DNA from 2 places in the Paraburkholderia sp. 32 genome. Region 1 is predicted to be linked to the other one. Evidence: riboswitches for the same ligand, from Rfam matches in the RefSeq annotation. Region 1 holds a riboswitch; the other holds the start of a gene.
The links. Region 1 has a riboswitch for glycine ahead of OKW26_RS18460 (FAD-dependent oxidoreductase). Riboswitches for the same ligand answer to the same signal wherever they lie in the genome.
Positions count from the first base shown of each region.

Region 2: it holds a riboswitch for glycine, as region 1 does, so the genes downstream of both, gcvT (glycine cleavage system aminomethyltransferase GcvT) here and OKW26_RS18460 (FAD-dependent oxidoreductase) in region 1, are expected to answer to the same signal.

Region 1 covers NZ_JBNDKD010000002.1:670,644-678,258, reverse strand. The annotation lists gene OKW26_RS18485 (hypothetical protein) at 162-341, shown strand; gene OKW26_RS18480 (AraC family transcriptional regulator) at 434-1,357, shown strand; gene OKW26_RS18475 (porin) at 1,722-2,939, shown strand; gene OKW26_RS18470 (cytochrome P450) at 3,054-4,295, shown strand; gene OKW26_RS18465 (glucose 1-dehydrogenase) at 4,604-5,362, shown strand; glycine riboswitch at 5,563-5,655, shown strand; glycine riboswitch at 5,657-5,761, shown strand; partial or broken gene OKW26_RS18460 (FAD-dependent oxidoreductase) at 5,759-6,001, shown strand; partial or broken gene OKW26_RS18455 (hypothetical protein) at 6,007-6,291, shown strand; one part of gene OKW26_RS18450 (IS3 family transposase) at 6,221-7,350, opposite strand; one part of gene OKW26_RS18450 (IS3 family transposase) at 7,350-7,615, opposite strand, start outside.
Region 2 covers NZ_JBNDKD010000003.1:2,313,510-2,321,124, reverse strand. The annotation lists gene OKW26_RS33590 (alginate lyase family protein) at 1-636, opposite strand, end outside; gene gcvP (aminomethyl-transferring glycine dehydrogenase) at 776-3,712, opposite strand; gene gcvH (glycine cleavage system protein GcvH) at 3,781-4,161, opposite strand; gene gcvT (glycine cleavage system aminomethyltransferase GcvT) at 4,221-5,336, opposite strand; glycine riboswitch at 5,417-5,578, opposite strand; glycine riboswitch at 5,600-5,701, opposite strand; gene OKW26_RS33570 (hypothetical protein) at 5,921-6,271, opposite strand; gene OKW26_RS33565 (oxidoreductase) at 6,490-7,539, opposite strand.

The DNA.
Region 1 (7,615 bases):
CGCTCCACGCGCTGTGTTCGCCTCGAGGTCAGGCGTTCATCGGACGTATTGTCGGTGTTCTTTTTCCGGCATGGCGACGGTTCGTGGTGCGTATTTCCACCTCACGTCGAGCGTCCCGCAATGGCCATACAACAGTATGTCAGTTGATTGGAGGAAGCGTCATGGACGTGATCGAATTGGCGCGAGCATCGGGTTTGCAGGTGGTTCTCGATGGGCGGATAGGGCGCGAGGAGTATCAGATCGTGTGTGGATCAGTCGATGCGTTGCAGCGGTTCGCGGACGCCGTCAGTATGTCGATCGAGATGTCAGTGCGTGTGGCAATGCAAGTCGCGCGGTCATGATGTACTGACGCGGCCGGCTTCACGTGGGCGCTGGTAGGGCGCTAACAGACGATCATAATGAAAAATCAGCAATTATTAATGGGTTGTCCTAAGTGGACCTGCTGACCGATATCGTCAGACTGATGCGCCCTCAATCGGTGTTATGGCGCACGCTCGAAGAGCACGGACGTTGGGGAATGAGCGTTCCTCGGCGAGACGAGCCGGTCTTCTGCCTCGTCGTGACGGGACACTGCTGCTTTGTCCCGCCCAATGGCCCTCCATTGCTAATGAAGCAAGGTGACTACGTGATGTTGAACGCGTCATCTCGCTATAGCCTCGGCAGCGGATTGGATGTTATCCCAGCCGTGACTGCGCTCGCCGCCGACGCCGGGCAAACGGACTATGCCCGATGGAACGACGGCAAGGGTGGCGATGAAGTCAGACTCGTGGGCGGCTATTTCCAGGTCGAACCTGAGCACACTGCGCTCCTTGCGAGTTTGCTGCCGGATCTTCTTTACGTCCGATCCTCGGATGAAGAAGCCGGACGTCTGAGCCGTATCGTCGAATTGATCGGCGAGGAGTCGCTTTGTCAGTTGGCGGGTCGTGAACTGGTCATGGGCCGGCTGGTGGAAATCATGCTGGTGGAGGTGTTGCGTCGTCCGATGTTGCAAATAGAAGGACAACGAACCGGGTGGCTAAGCGGTATGGCCGACCCGCAGATCGCCATGTCGCTGCAAAAAATGCATGCCGACGTTGCGAACCACTGGACGGTGGACATCCTTGCGAAGCAGGTCGGCATGTCACGCGCGGTGTTTGCACGCCGCTTCTCCGAATGCGTGGGCCAGGCCCCCGCTACCTATCTTTCCAATTGGCGCATTGCGCTTGCCAAGGATGCGTTGCTGAACAGCAATCGCTCCGTCAACGATATCGGTCTTTCGATCGGTTATCTGTCCGACAGCGCGTTTAGCACGGCGTTCAGCCGGATCGTCGGATGTTCTCCGGCATCGTTCCGCCGAGAGGGCCGGAAGGTGTCCTGAACGAGCTATTGGTGGATCTGCTCGATCCATCGTTTTTTAGTATTGTCCCTTCTTTTCGACACGCCTTATCTTTTGCACATCATCAGGTCTCGCGAGCACTCCTGATACACAACCAGGAGCGAGCTCGCGGCGCGGTTTATCTACGCGCGCTGCTACACCAATTCAGAATCTTGAGTTTTGTAAAACGAAATTCCTGACAGATTGCAGGTGCAGTTAAAAGCGGGAACGCTATCGGAGTCCTTTCATGCACGCATGGCAGCGATTGACGAGAGACGTCCGAAAGCCTCGGGTTGACGATAAAAATTAAAAATCTTGCGCAATCCGAGAGCTTTACAAATCTATTAAATTATATTTGGAGACAGAAATGAAATGCCCGAAATTGATGCTGATGTCGACTGCTTTACTTTTTACCCAGGCGGCCTCCGCGCAAAGCAGCGTCACGCTTTACGGCGTGATCGACTTTGGTCTGAACTTCGTCAACAATGCGCAGACCATCGAGAATGGCCATAGAACGGGCCGCCAACAATATACGATGAGCAGCAGCATCATGCAGGGTAACCGGTGGGGTCTGCGAGGCGTGGAGGATCTCGGCGGTGGCTATAAGGCCATCTTCGTCCTGGAAAGCGGTTTCGATATCGGGACCGGGAATTTCCAGCAGGGCGGTGACCTGTTCGGCCGGCAGGCTTATGTCGGCATTGCTACTCCATACGGAACGGTTACGCTTGGGCGTCAGTACGATTCAGTCGTGGACTTTATCGGACCGCTAACCGGTGCCGTAGGGAACGGAACGTATTCGTTACATGGCAATGACGTCAACAATTTCGGGAATACCTATCGCGTCAATAACTCGATCAAATTTACGTCGGACACGTACGGCGGTTTCAAGTTTGGCGGACTCTACAGTTTCGGCGGAGTGGCGGGATCGTTTGGAACCAACAGCGTCTTTTCTCTGGGCGGTTCTTATCGATTCAACGGGCTCACGGTCGCCGCGGCGTATCTCCGGGCGCGTGATCCGAACCGGTCGTTTTGGGGCAACAATGCGAATAGTTCGGCGACTGCCAGTAATCTGGGTTCGATATCGGGAGTGCAGGTCAATCCTGTCTACGGCGGCTTCGCCTCCGCATCCGCGTATCAGGTTGCGGGAGCGGCTCTGCAATACGCGTTTTCCCGCGTTATCGTTGGAGCGAACTATTCCAATATCAGCTTTCGCGGGCTGAACGACCCGGCATCGGGGAACCTTGCGGTTATGAACCCCCGTGGCTATACCGGCAACGCTACGTTCAACAGCTATTCTGCCTTTGTGCGCTATAGCCTTACGCCATTCCTGTGGCTCAACGGCTCTTACGACTACCTGACCGGCGGTGCCATCGATGGCAAGGAGGGCGCGAAATACCATCTGATCAACGCCACCGTCGACTACTTCCTGTCGAAGCGCACCGACGTGTACTTCATGGCGAACTATCAGATCGCGTCCGGAACCGATTCGACCGGTCAATCCGCGGTGGCGTCCTATCTGACGATCACGCCTTCCAGCAACTCCCGCCAGGTTGTTCTGCGTGTTGGTATGAGACATCTCTTCTAGCGCGTCACGCCGGATCTGCTGACCGGCAGCACGCGTCGCGGAAATTGCCTGCTTCCAATCTCAAGCAAGACCGGGTTTTGCCAATTGCTCAACTTAAAGAGAGAGTGCCGAAACATGTCGACTCAAGATGCTGAAATCACGTGCCCATTTGCCCGGCAGACATTCCCCTGGCCGCGCGATACGGAAGCACCGTTGAACCCTCCGCCGCAATACGCCGCTTTGCGGGAAAAAGGGCCGATGGCGAAAGTCCAGCTTTGGGACGGCAGTGCCGCATGGATCGTGACCGACATGGAACATTTCCGCGAGGTGCTGACAAATCCCCATTTCAGCGCATCGCCACTTGTCGCGGGTTTTCCGTTCGTGGCGCCGGCGCGCGCTGCTCAGTCGAAGTCGTATCAGACATTCATTACCATGGACCCGCCTGAGCATGGCCATTATCGCCGCATGCTCACCAAGGAATTCATGGCAAAGCGTATGCAGGATTTGCGGCCGTTGGTTCAGCGTTCACTCGACACGCTTCTCGATGCTATGGAGAAGAAAGGCGCGCCAGCCGATTTCATCGCGGACCTCGCATTGCCGCTGCCGTCGCTGGTGATCTCGATCATGCTGGGAGTGCCGTATGAAGATCACGCGAAACTGCAGAAGTGGAGCGCGGATCGGATGAATCTCTCCATTGCTCCGGAAGCTTTGACGCGATCGGCGCAGGAGATGACGGCCTATATCGATCAACTGTTGCGCCAGAAAGAACAAGACCCGGGCGATGGAAGCGATCTGCTGAGCAGATTGGCGGTGGAATGGGTCATCCCGGGAAAGCTGCCGCATTCAGAAGCGGTTCAGATGGCGACGTTGCTGTATTTGGCCGGACACGAGACGACGGCCAACCAGATCGGACTCGGGCTGCTCAGTCTGTTTCAACATCCGCGGCAGAAGGCGGACCTGATCGCGAATCCTTCTCTGGTGCGCGGAGCAGTCGAAGAAATGCTCCGGTTCCATTCCATCACGCATATGAATTCCAACCGTGTTGCGACCGAGGACGTCACGATTGGCGGGCAACTGATTCGTAAGGGAGAGGGTGTTCTCGCACTGCTGCATGCAGCGAATCACGATCCGGTTGCGTTTCCGAGTCCCGAGAGTTTCGATATCCATCGTGAGACCGGCGGACAGTCTCATGTGGCGTTCTCATTTGGAATTCACCAGTGCCTGGGCCAGCCGTTGGCTCGACTTGAACTCCAGGTGGTGTTCGAGACATTGTTCAAACGGTTTCCCAATCTGCAATTGGCGGTTGAATTCGATGCCTTGCCATTCAAGAGCCAATCTTTTGTTTACGGCCTTAGGGAACTACCGGTGAGTTGGTGAGCGTTCCGGTTCGAACGACCGGCCGGTCTCGAACCCGAGCGGAGAACCTGTTTTCGCCCCCTTCGTGGCCGGTGCTGCAAACGTGTAGCGCCGATCACTCATCCACCTTCGACAGATGGAGTCGGTCGTTATGAACTGGAAGTTTGTTGCCGTGACTCATTTGCGCGAGGGCGTGGGTATCTTCGTAGCCTTGCTCGCGGATCTGGTGATGGTGGCCTGACGTTCTGGACAGGTCGGCCGGTCCCGCGACCGGAGAGAAAGGCCGCTCTACATTGCAGCGTGATCTCAACCCATGAAGGAAATGGTAAATGAGCAGGTTATTCGACAGGAAGGTAGCCCTCGTGACCGGTGCGGCATCCGGCATTGGGCGCGCGACGGCCATTGCGTTCGCCAGAGTAGGCGCCGCGGTGGTTGTCGCGGACGCCGATGCGCAACGCGGCGCCGAGGTTGTTCATTACATTACCGAAAGCCTTGGCGAGCAATCGCTTTTCGTCGCCGTGGATGTGACAGATCCAGATTCCGTGGAGCGTATGGTCCGGACGACCGTGAGCCACTATGGCGCGTTGGATTGTGCATTCAACAACGCCGGTGTTTCCGACAAATCGAGCAGCTTGCGGGTGTCGACTCAGGACAACTGGGACCGTGTGATGTCCGTCAATCTGGAAGGCGTTTGGCACTGTATGCGGGCAGAGCTCGACCACATGTTGGCCGCCGGCAAAGGTGCGATCGTCAACAATGCCTCGCGCTCAGGTCTGGTCGGTGTACCGAGTGACGGAATCTACGGCGCGGCCAAGCACGGGGTCATAGGGTTGACGAAGGCCGCGGCGGTCGAGTTTGCGTCTAAACAGATCAGAGTGAACGCGGTGTGTCCGGGTCTTGTTGAAACCGCTTTGACGCAGGCGCGATTCGGCGATGACCTCGTCCCGCGTTCACGGCTTGCGAATCCGCTGGGACGAATGGCTCAACCTGAGGAGATTGCCGAAGCCGTCGTCTGGTTGTGCTCAGACGCGGCTTCCTTCGTGGTTGGCGTCGCGTTGCCGGTGGACGGTGGGGCCACTGCCCGGTGAGATCCACGCCGGCGCAGCGCCTGGTCCCAGGTCACATTATGCTGTCGGAGTGCGGTCGCACCGTCGTAGACACGCATGGTAATGATCGACATCCCTGTTGCCAGATCGAAGCGCCTCTTCAAATCGCAAAGGCTTTCGAAAAACACTTTCAACTAGTACTTGCAGCCAGCAATTTGGACAGGTAACGTCGAATCGTTCTGCAATGCAGCGCCGGAGAGATCGTCAGAAGGTGTGACGACGCCGACGGAGCAACCGCCCCGGAAACTCTCAGGCAAAAGGACCGCGTAGCAGGGACATCTGGCGAGCGGCGTCACGCACGCCCACCGAAGGGGATTTTCCGCGCACGGCCGCACGAGCCCGCGCCGCTGGAGAAGAAACTCTCAGGTACATGGACAGATGGGACATCGACGCCGGTTTCGAAATGAAATCGACACCGGTGATGCTCAATTTACTCTGGACCATGTCATGTCACGAATCGCCATCATTGGCGCCGGCATTACCGGCGTCACGACTGCTCACGCCTTCGCTCAGCGCGGCCACCACGTCACCGTGTTCGAGCGCCATCGTTACGCGGCGATGGAAACCTCGTTCGCCAATGGCGGGCAACTGTCCGTCAGCAATGCGGAAGTCTGGAACAGCGCGGCCATCGCCACAGCAGCATCCGCTACGTGAGCCCGGCGCAGCGCCATGACGGCGACGACCACGTGATCCTCGCGGCGCGTCACGAGGTGTATGTGCAGGCGCGGGAACGCAACCCGGCCCGCTGGTCACGCTGCACGCGAGACTGGACACCAATCGGCGCCGTCACCCTCAATCCGGAGCGCGAGTCAGTCGTCACGATAGCCTCGCACGCCTCACTCATGCAGCCAGAGGCTGTTTATTCGCGCCGATCGACGCCATCTCAACGACTGAGTCACGTTCGGGATTGAGCGTCACGGCACCCACCGGTGTCCAGTTACGCGTGTGACGCGACCAGCGGGTCGGATTGCATGCACGCGCCTTCGCGTACAGTGCATGACGTGCCGCGAGAAGCGCGCGATCGTCGCCGGCATGGCGCTGCGCAGGCGTCACGTAGCGGATGCCGCTATGACGATGCTCGAAGTTGTACCACTGCACGAAACCGGCAGCCCAAATGCGAGCAGCGTTCAGGTCCTCGAAGCCTGTGGCCGGAAACTCCGGCCGATACTTCGCGGTTCGGAAGAGCGCCTCGGCGTAGGCGTTGTCGTCGCTGACACGGGGGCGTGAGTACGACGGCTTGACACCCAGCCAGTGGAGCATCGCCAGCACGGTAGTTGCCTTGAGCGTTGCGCCGTTGTCACCGTGCAGCACCGGTCGGGTCTCAAGGGCGGCAATGCCTTCAGCGAGTGCCGTGCGCCGCACCAGATGCGCTGCATGTTCGGCAGCGTCGCTGTCGTGCACCTCCCAGCCGACAATCTTGCGGCTGTACAGGTCCAGGATCAGGTACAGGTGGAACCATCGACCTGTTACCGTTGCCGGCAAATAGGTCATGTCCCAGCACCAGACCTGGCGCGGTGCGGTCGCGACGTGTGTGGTTGGCGGCCGGGCGCTCGAAGGCGTTCTGGCGCGGCCACGGCGCGTCATCTGCCCATGCTCTCGCAGCACGCGGGCGAAGGTCGATTCGCTGGCGATGTATACGCCTTCGTCGGCCAGCATCGGCACGATACGCGCGGGCGGCATGTCGGCAAAGCGCGGCTCATTGGCTACGCGCAGCACGTTTGCCCGTTCCTCCGGGCTCAGGGTGTGCGCGGGCAGCGGTCGCGTCGCGCCTGGCCTCGCATCGCCCCTGACGAGCCCCTGATGGGCCTTCCAGCGCTGCAGGGTACGCACGTCGATTCCAGCCACCTCGCAGGCCAGGCGCAACCGTGCGCCAGCCAGTCTTGCCGAATCAATTTCCCGGGCCAGGAGCTGGCGATCTTCGAGGCCGATCATTCGTCCTCGCCCTTGTCCGTGTTGAAGATCGCCCCGAGTTTTTTTGAAAGAACCAGCAATGCGGCCGCCTCGGCCAGTGCCTTTTCCTTGCGCCGCAGTTCGCGTTCCAGTTCCTTTATGCGTCGCTGGTCCTGCTTCGTCTGCTGTGGACTCGCACGCACCTCTTCGGGCTCGGCCAATGCCTGCGTGGCCGCTTGCCGCCACTGCGCCAGCTCCTGCGGATATACGCCATGCCCGCGACACCACGCATTGCGTGCCGTCTCGTCCATCGCTGCCGTGTTCAACACCGCCTCGAAGCGGGCG
Region 2 (7,615 bases), on a different contig from region 1:
GATCAGCTTGATGCGGTGGCTTTGCCAATTGTTGCGGAACGTGCCCGTGAGCGGCCGCGGCTGCGCGTCGATCTGCGCGATGTAGCCGTTCGCGAGCTTCGTCAGAAAGGCCATCGCCGCGTTGCGCGTTTTGACGGGCAACGCGCTCGCGGTCATGTCGTACGCGAGGATCAGACCTTCGAAACGCGTTTCGTCGATCGGATTGAAGCTCGGCTGATAGGTCGTGACCCACGCGTACAGCAGACGGTCGACGAGTTTCAGGAAGCGGTCGTCGCTGGTCGCGCGCCACGCGAGCGCGGCGTCGCGCAGCAGGTCGAGATCCTTCTCCGCTTCGACGCTCTGATCGTAGATGCCCTCGTGCGGCAGCGTGCCCTCGGTGTGCAATTTGGCGAGCGCATGCGGCTGCTCGTTCAGATGTGCCTGCACGTTGGCGACGAGCGCCTTGACGCCGGGGTCGGCATTGGTGCGCTCGCTCGTTTGCAGCGCCGGCGCCGCGCAGAAATTCATCGCGGCCTGCGCCGCGCGCAGCGGCAGCAACGCGGCCGCTGCGGCCAACAGTACCGCGTAAGCGGGCCGCCACGGACGGACGCCTGCCGCCTCGGCCCGGCTTTGCATCAATCGCACCTTTCGCGCCATGCGAAACTCCTCGTTAGGCTGATTCGGTGTGTGATGTTAGCCGGTTGCGGCTTTCAACGACAGGACCGCGGCTGGACCGCTCGCGGATGCCGACGGACCTTCACAGCGCCGCGCATGACGTCTCGCCGACTCGCGCTGCTTACTCGTAATCGGCGATCGGCACGCACGAGCAGAACAGGTTGCGATCGCCGTACACGTTGTCCGCGCGACCGACCGGCGGCCAGTACTTGTTCGCGATCAGCGTCTTCAGCGGGTAGGCGGCGGTCTCGCGCGCATACGCGTGCTTCCAGTCGTCCGAGATCACGACCGCCGCCGTGTGCGGCGCGTGCTTCAGCGGATTGTCCTCGCGCTCCGCGCGGCCTTCCTCGACCGCGCGGATTTCCTCGCGGATCGCGATCATCGCCTCGATGAAGCGGTCGAGCTCTTCCTTCGACTCCGACTCGGTCGGTTCGACCATCAGCGTGCCCGGTACCGGGAAGCTCATCGTCGGCGCGTGGAAGCCATAGTCGGCGAGGCGCTTCGCGACGTCGTCGACGGTGATGCCGCTCGTGTCCTTGATCGGACGCAGATCGAGAATGCACTCGTGTGCGACGAGGCCGCCGGGGCCCGAGTACAACACCGGATAGTGCGGCGCGAGCTTGTTGGCGACGTAGTTCGCGTTGAGGATCGCGGTTTCGGTCGCGGCGCTCAGGTTCTTCGCGCCCATCATCGCGATGTACATCCACGAGATCGGCAGGATCGACGCCGAGCCGTACGGCGCGGCCGACACCGCGCCGATGCCATCCTCCGAGCGCTGGTAGCCCGACGAAGTCTGGTTCGGCAGGAACTGCGCGAGATGCGCGCCGACCGCGACCGGACCGACGCCCGGTCCGCCGCCGCCGTGCGGAATGCAGAAGGTCTTGTGCAGGTTCAGGTGCGAGACGTCGCCGCCGAACTGACCCGGCGCGCACAGGCCGACCATCGCGTTCATGTTCGCGCCGTCCACGTACACCTGGCCGCCGTGCGCATGCACGATCTCGCAGATTTCGCGGACGTTCTGCTCGAACACGCCGTGCGTCGACGGGTACGTGATCATGATCGCCGCGAGCTTATCGGCGTGCTGTGCGGCCTTCTTCTTCAGGTCTTCGATATCGACGTTGCCCTGCGCGTCGCATGCCACGACCACGACCTGCATGCCGGCCATTTGCGCCGACGCCGGGTTCGTGCCGTGCGCCGAAGCGGGAATCAGACAGACATCGCGATGCGCTTCGCCGCGCGACGCGTGATAGGCGTGGATGATCAAAAGACCCGCGTACTCGCCCTGCGAGCCCGCGTTCGGCTGCAGCGACACGGCCGCATAGCCGGTCGCGGCGACCAGCATCTCTTCGAGCTGATCGATCATCTCGCGGTAGCCGACGGTTTGTTCGGTCGGTGCGAACGGATGGATCTGGCCGAACTCGGGCCACGTGACCGGCAGCATTTCCGACGTCGCATTCAGCTTCATCGTGCAGGAGCCGAGCGGGATCATCGAGCGATCGAGCGCGAGGTCCCTGTCCGACAGGCTGCGCAGATAGCGCAGCATTTCCGTTTCCGAATGATGACGGTTGAACACGTGATGCGTCAGGTACGCGCTCGTGCGTTCGAGCGCGGCCGGCACCGACGCAGAGTTCGATGCGTTGAGCGCGGCGTCGAGCGCGTCGACTTGCGGCACGTCGCTCGTGAAGGCCGCTTGAGCGAACACCGCGAGCAGGTCGGCCAGATCGTGGCGCGTGGTGGTTTCGTCGATCGACAGGCCGACTTGCGTCGCGCTCACGTGGCGCAGGTTGATGCGCCTGGCCGTCGCCGCGTCGTGCAGCGCTTGCGTGCGGGCGCCGGTGTCGAACGTGAGCGTGTCGAAGAAAGCTTCGTTGACGAGCTTATAGCCAAGCTGCTTCGCGCCTTCGGCGAGCAGCGTGGCGATGCGATTGACGCGCAGTGCGATCGTCTTCAGGCCACGCGGGCCGTGATAGACCGCGTACATGCTCGCCATGATCGCGAGCAGCGCCTGCGCGGTGCACACGTTCGAGGTCGCCTTCTCGCGGCGGATGTGTTGCTCGCGCGTTTGCAGCGCGAGACGCAGCGCGGGGTTGCCTTGCGCGTCGACGGTTACGCCGACCAGACGTCCCGGCATTTGCCGCTTGAATTCGTCGCGCACCGCGAGGTACGCGGCATGCGGGCCGCCGAAGCCGACCGGCACGCCGAAACGCTGCGTATTGCCGACCGCGACGTCCGCGCCCCATTCGCCCGGCGGCGTAAGCAGCGTCAGCGCGAGCAGGTCGGCGGCGACGACGACATGGCCGCCCGCCGCGTGGATCGCTTCGGTCAGCGCGCGGTAGTCGCGCACGTCGCCGTTCACGCCCGGGTATTGCAGCAGCACGCCGAATGCGTTGGCGTCGGCGGCTTCAGCGGCCGGGCCGACTTTCACTTCGATGCCGACCGGCGTCGCGCGCGTCTTCACGACCTCGATGGTCTGCGGCAGCACGTCGTCGGCAACGAAGAACACGTTCGACTTCGGTTTGCCGACGCGTTGCAGCAGCGTCATCGCTTCGGCGGCGGCGGTCGCTTCGTCGAGCAGCGATGCGTTCGAGATCGCGAGGCCGGTCAGGTCGGTGACCATCTGCTGGAAGTTCAGGAGCGCTTCCAGACGGCCTTGGGAAATTTCAGGCTGGTACGGCGTGTACGCGGTGTACCACGCCGGATTTTCGAGCACGTTGCGCAGGATCACCGTCGGCGTATGGGCGTTGTAATAGCCCTGGCCGATGTAGGAGCGGAACACCTGGTTCTTGTCCGCGAGCTCGCGCAAGGCGGCGAGCGCTTCGGCTTCGCTCTTCGGTTGCGCGAAGGGGCCGAGCGGCAGCGTTTCGGTGCGGCGGATCGTCTTCGGGATGACGGCGTCGATCAATGCCGCGCGCGACGCGAAGCCGAGTGCTTCGAGCATCGCTTGCTGGTCGGCCGTATCCGGGCCGATATGCCGTTCGGCGAAGGCGTCGTGCACTTCGAGCGCGGCGAGCGAGAGAGGAGTGCGGTTCATCAGACGATCCGGGTGTTCGAGCTTCATGGGTGTTCCTGGCGGCGCGGCGCGCCGTTGTGCGAGCGCCGCGCCTGACGGTTAAAACAAAAGGCGACTCAGGCGCCGATCGACTTCGCGTAGGCCTCGGCGTCGAGCAGGCGGTCGAGCGACGCATCGGCGGCCGGCTTGATCTTGAACAGCCAGCTGTCGTACGGCGTGCTGTTGACGGTTTCGGGCGAGTCCGCGACGGTCGTGTTCGCCTCGATGACTTCGCCCGAGACCGGCGCGTAGATATCGGAGGCGGCCTTCACCGATTCGATCACGGCGACGGTGTCGCCCGCGGTCACGGACTTGCCGAGTTCCTGGACTTCGAAGAAGACGATGTCGCCGAGCGCTTCCTGCGCGTGGTCGGTGATGCCGACCGTCAGCGTGCCGTCCGCTTCGGTGCGGACCCATTCGTGCGATTCGGTGTATTTCAGTTCGGCCGGGATGCTCATTGGATGCTCCTGAACGGTATGTTCGGTAGTGTTTGAATGTGGGGGCGCGCGCCGGCCGCTCAGACCGCCAGCACCTTGCCGTTGCGCACGAACGGCAGTTTTACCACGCTTGCGGGACAGGCTTTGTCGCGAATCTGGACGTGCACGGTGTCGCCCGGCTGCACGCCCTTCGGCACGCGCGCAAAGGCGATCGATTCCTGCATGGTCGGCGAGAACGTGCCGCTGGTGATTTCGCCGTCGCCGTGCGGCGTGACGACTTTCTGATGCGCGCGCAGCACGCCCGCGGCCTTGCCGTTTTCCTTCAGCAGGATCAGGCCGACGAACGCGGCGCGCGAGCCGTCGGCTTCGAGGCTGCTCTTGCCGACGAACTCGCGCGGCGAGGCCAGGTCGACGGTCCATGCGAGGCCGGCGTCGAGCGGCGAGACATTGTCGTCCATGTCCTGGCCGTACAGGTTCATGCCGGCTTCGAGGCGCAGCGTATCGCGCGCGCCGAGACCGGCCGGGCGCACGCCGTGGGCCGCGAGCGCCTTCCACAGCGCTTCGACGTGGGTAGCCGGCACGATGATCTCGAAGCCGTCTTCACCGGTATAGCCGGTGCGCGCGACGGTCAGCTCGCCGAACGGCGTGCCGTCGACGCGCGCGGCGTTGAACGGTTTCAGCGTTTCAGTCGCGGCGCGCGCGGCCGGCACGGTTTGCCAGGCCTTTTCGCGTGCGTTCGGGCCTTGCACGGCGACGATCGCCAGATCGCGGCGCGGCGTGATGGTGAGACCGAAGCCGCCCGCGTTGAGCTGGCCGAACCAGGCGATGTCTTTGTCGGCGGTGCCGGCGTTGACGACCACGCGGAAGTGGTCTTCGGCGAAGTAATAGACGATCAGATCGTCGATCACGCCGCCGTTCGGATTCAGCATGCAGGAGTAGAGCGCGCGGCCCGGTGTTTGCAGCTTCGCGACGTTGTTCGCGAGCGCGTATTCGAAGAACGCGCGGACGCGCTCGCCGGTGAAGTCGACCACGCACATGTGGGACACGTCGAACATGCCGGCGTCGGTGCGCACCGCGCGATGTTCCTCGATCTGCGAGCCGTAGTTGACGGGCATGTCCCAGCCGCCGAAGTCGACCATGCGAGCATTGAGCGCGCGGTGAGCGGCGTGGAGCGGGGTGTGTTTGAGTTCGGTCATGGGGCCTCGGGCATCTCGCGAAACAAAAAAGGCCATGCGGCGCACTGCCTCGCGGCCGTGTGCCTGCGAGCGTGGTTCTGCATGACCCCTCTGTCCTCGATACCTGAGAGATTGCGCCGCCGCGACTGGCTCAATGAGCTCGATCCGTCACGGGTGAAACGCGCGCCCCTTCGGTGGGCAGCCTGCCTGCGGTGCACGAGGTGCGACGCGGATGGCTACTGCCGCTCTCCAGAGTGCGAAAAAGCCGCCGGAAGACGGGTTTTTCGACGCGGTCGGTCCTTTTGCCTGAGAGTTTGCGGGTGTGCCCCTTCGGCGGCGCGGCCTGCGATTTTTCGCCTGCCAGCACGCTCTCCCGACGCGTGCGGCGAATTTACGCGACGGGCCGGGGCTTGTCAAATAAAGGCCCGGGAGCGGTGTGGGGCCGGCTGTGGCTGTTCGGGGGCGTCAAAAAGAAAAGCGCGGACCGTGGTGCCCGCGCTTTTCAGTTGCTTCTCCCGGTGCCATCCGTGACCGCACGATGAGCGGTAGTGGGGGCTCACCTGGTGGCTCGTTTGCCGATTCGGTTTGACCACTTGCTCGCTGGCTCACTCGCCGATCGCATGAGCCGCATTGTCCAGTTCCTGATTCAGCACGCGCTGTTCTTCCGCGGACAAACCGCCGCCATGCTGGGCGGCCATGTCATGCGCTTCCTGGCGGATCGTCTCGAGACGGTGATGCAGCGCGGCGCCTTGCGGCGGCGGGTAATAGCCCTGATTCACGCGGTTATCGATACGGTGCGCGAGATTGTCGATGCGGCCCTCGACCTGATGCAGACGCTGGTCCGCGATCTGCTGCGGAGTCGGGCCCGGATGCGGCGCGGGCGGGGGCGTTACCACGCAGGCGGCGACGGAGCCGAGCAGCGCGCATGCAACAAGGGCACGGATGATTCGAGACATGGATTCTCCCGGAGTCGTTGTCGTGTTGGGTTGCTACCTCACTAGCAACGGCTGACGAAGAACGCCCGCTGACTCTGCAGCGGGCGAATTTGTAACGTTATGTTCCTTTCCGGAACGTCAGGAAAGCCCGCGCCGACAGCCTTCGCGGCGCTAAAGGCGGTCCCGTTTTTGGTACACAGCTCGTGGTGTCGCGGTGTCGACGCGCAGCGCGGCGGGGCTCAGCGAATCCGCTCGAACGGCAGTCGCACGCCCTGCTCGGAACTGCGCGCGGCCAGGTCGATGATCGTCATCACGTCGACCGCGTCGCGCGTGCTGATCGGAAATGCGACGCGGTTCTGGATCGCGTCGGCCAACGCAATATAGAAGCCTGCGTACTCGCCGTTGCGGGTCGGCAATTCGCACTCGACTTCCTCGTCGCCTTCGAGCACGCGCAGCATGCCGGGGCTGTTGCCGGCGCCGAAGCCTGCGTCGCCGGGGCGCAGGCCCGCTTTCAGCTGATCTTCCTGGGTGTCGAGGCCGTACTTCACGTAGCTGCCGCGCGTGCCGTGGATAGCAAAGCGCCGTCCCGGCAACGCGGTCAACGCGCTTGCGTGCAGCACGACCTCGAACTCGTCGTAGCCGAGCTGGATGTGCACGTAGTCGGGTGCACTTGCGTCGTCGCGATGGGTGCGCACCGTCGCCGATACGGTCTTCGGCGCGCCGAAGAGGGCGAGCGCCTGGTCGATCAGATGCGGACCGAGATCGAACAGCAGACCGCCGCCGCGCGTCACGTCTTCGCGCCAGCGCTGACGCACGCCCGGCCGGAAGCGGTCGAAATGCGATTCGTACTGCGTGAGGCGACCCAGTTCCACGCGCGCGAGCAGATCGCGCACGGTCAGAAAATCGCCGTCCCAGCGGCGGTTGTGAAAGGGCGCGAACAGCTTGCCGCGCGCGAGCGCGATATTGGCAAGCGTGTGGGCGTCGGCGGCGCTCAGCGTGACAGGCTTGTCGACGACCACGTGCTTGCCGGCTTCGAGGGTGCGGCGCGCGAGGTCGAAGTGGGTGTCGTTGGGCGTCGCGATCACGACGCAGTCGATGTCGTCGAGCGCGAGCAGCGCGTCGAGATCGGCGACGATTTTCGCGTGCGGATAGTCGGCGTGCGCGCGCTCGGATTGCCCGGTCGCAATCGCGGCGACCCTCGCGCGTCCGCAGTGTTCGATCACCGGTGCGTGAAACGTCGCGCCGGCGAAGCCGTAGCCCATCAATCCAATTTTCAGCGATGCGGACATGCGAGTCTTCCTGGAGGAGCGGCGCGCCGCCTTGCCACCGCGGCGGCGGCGCGCAATCTGCTCATTGTGGCATTTG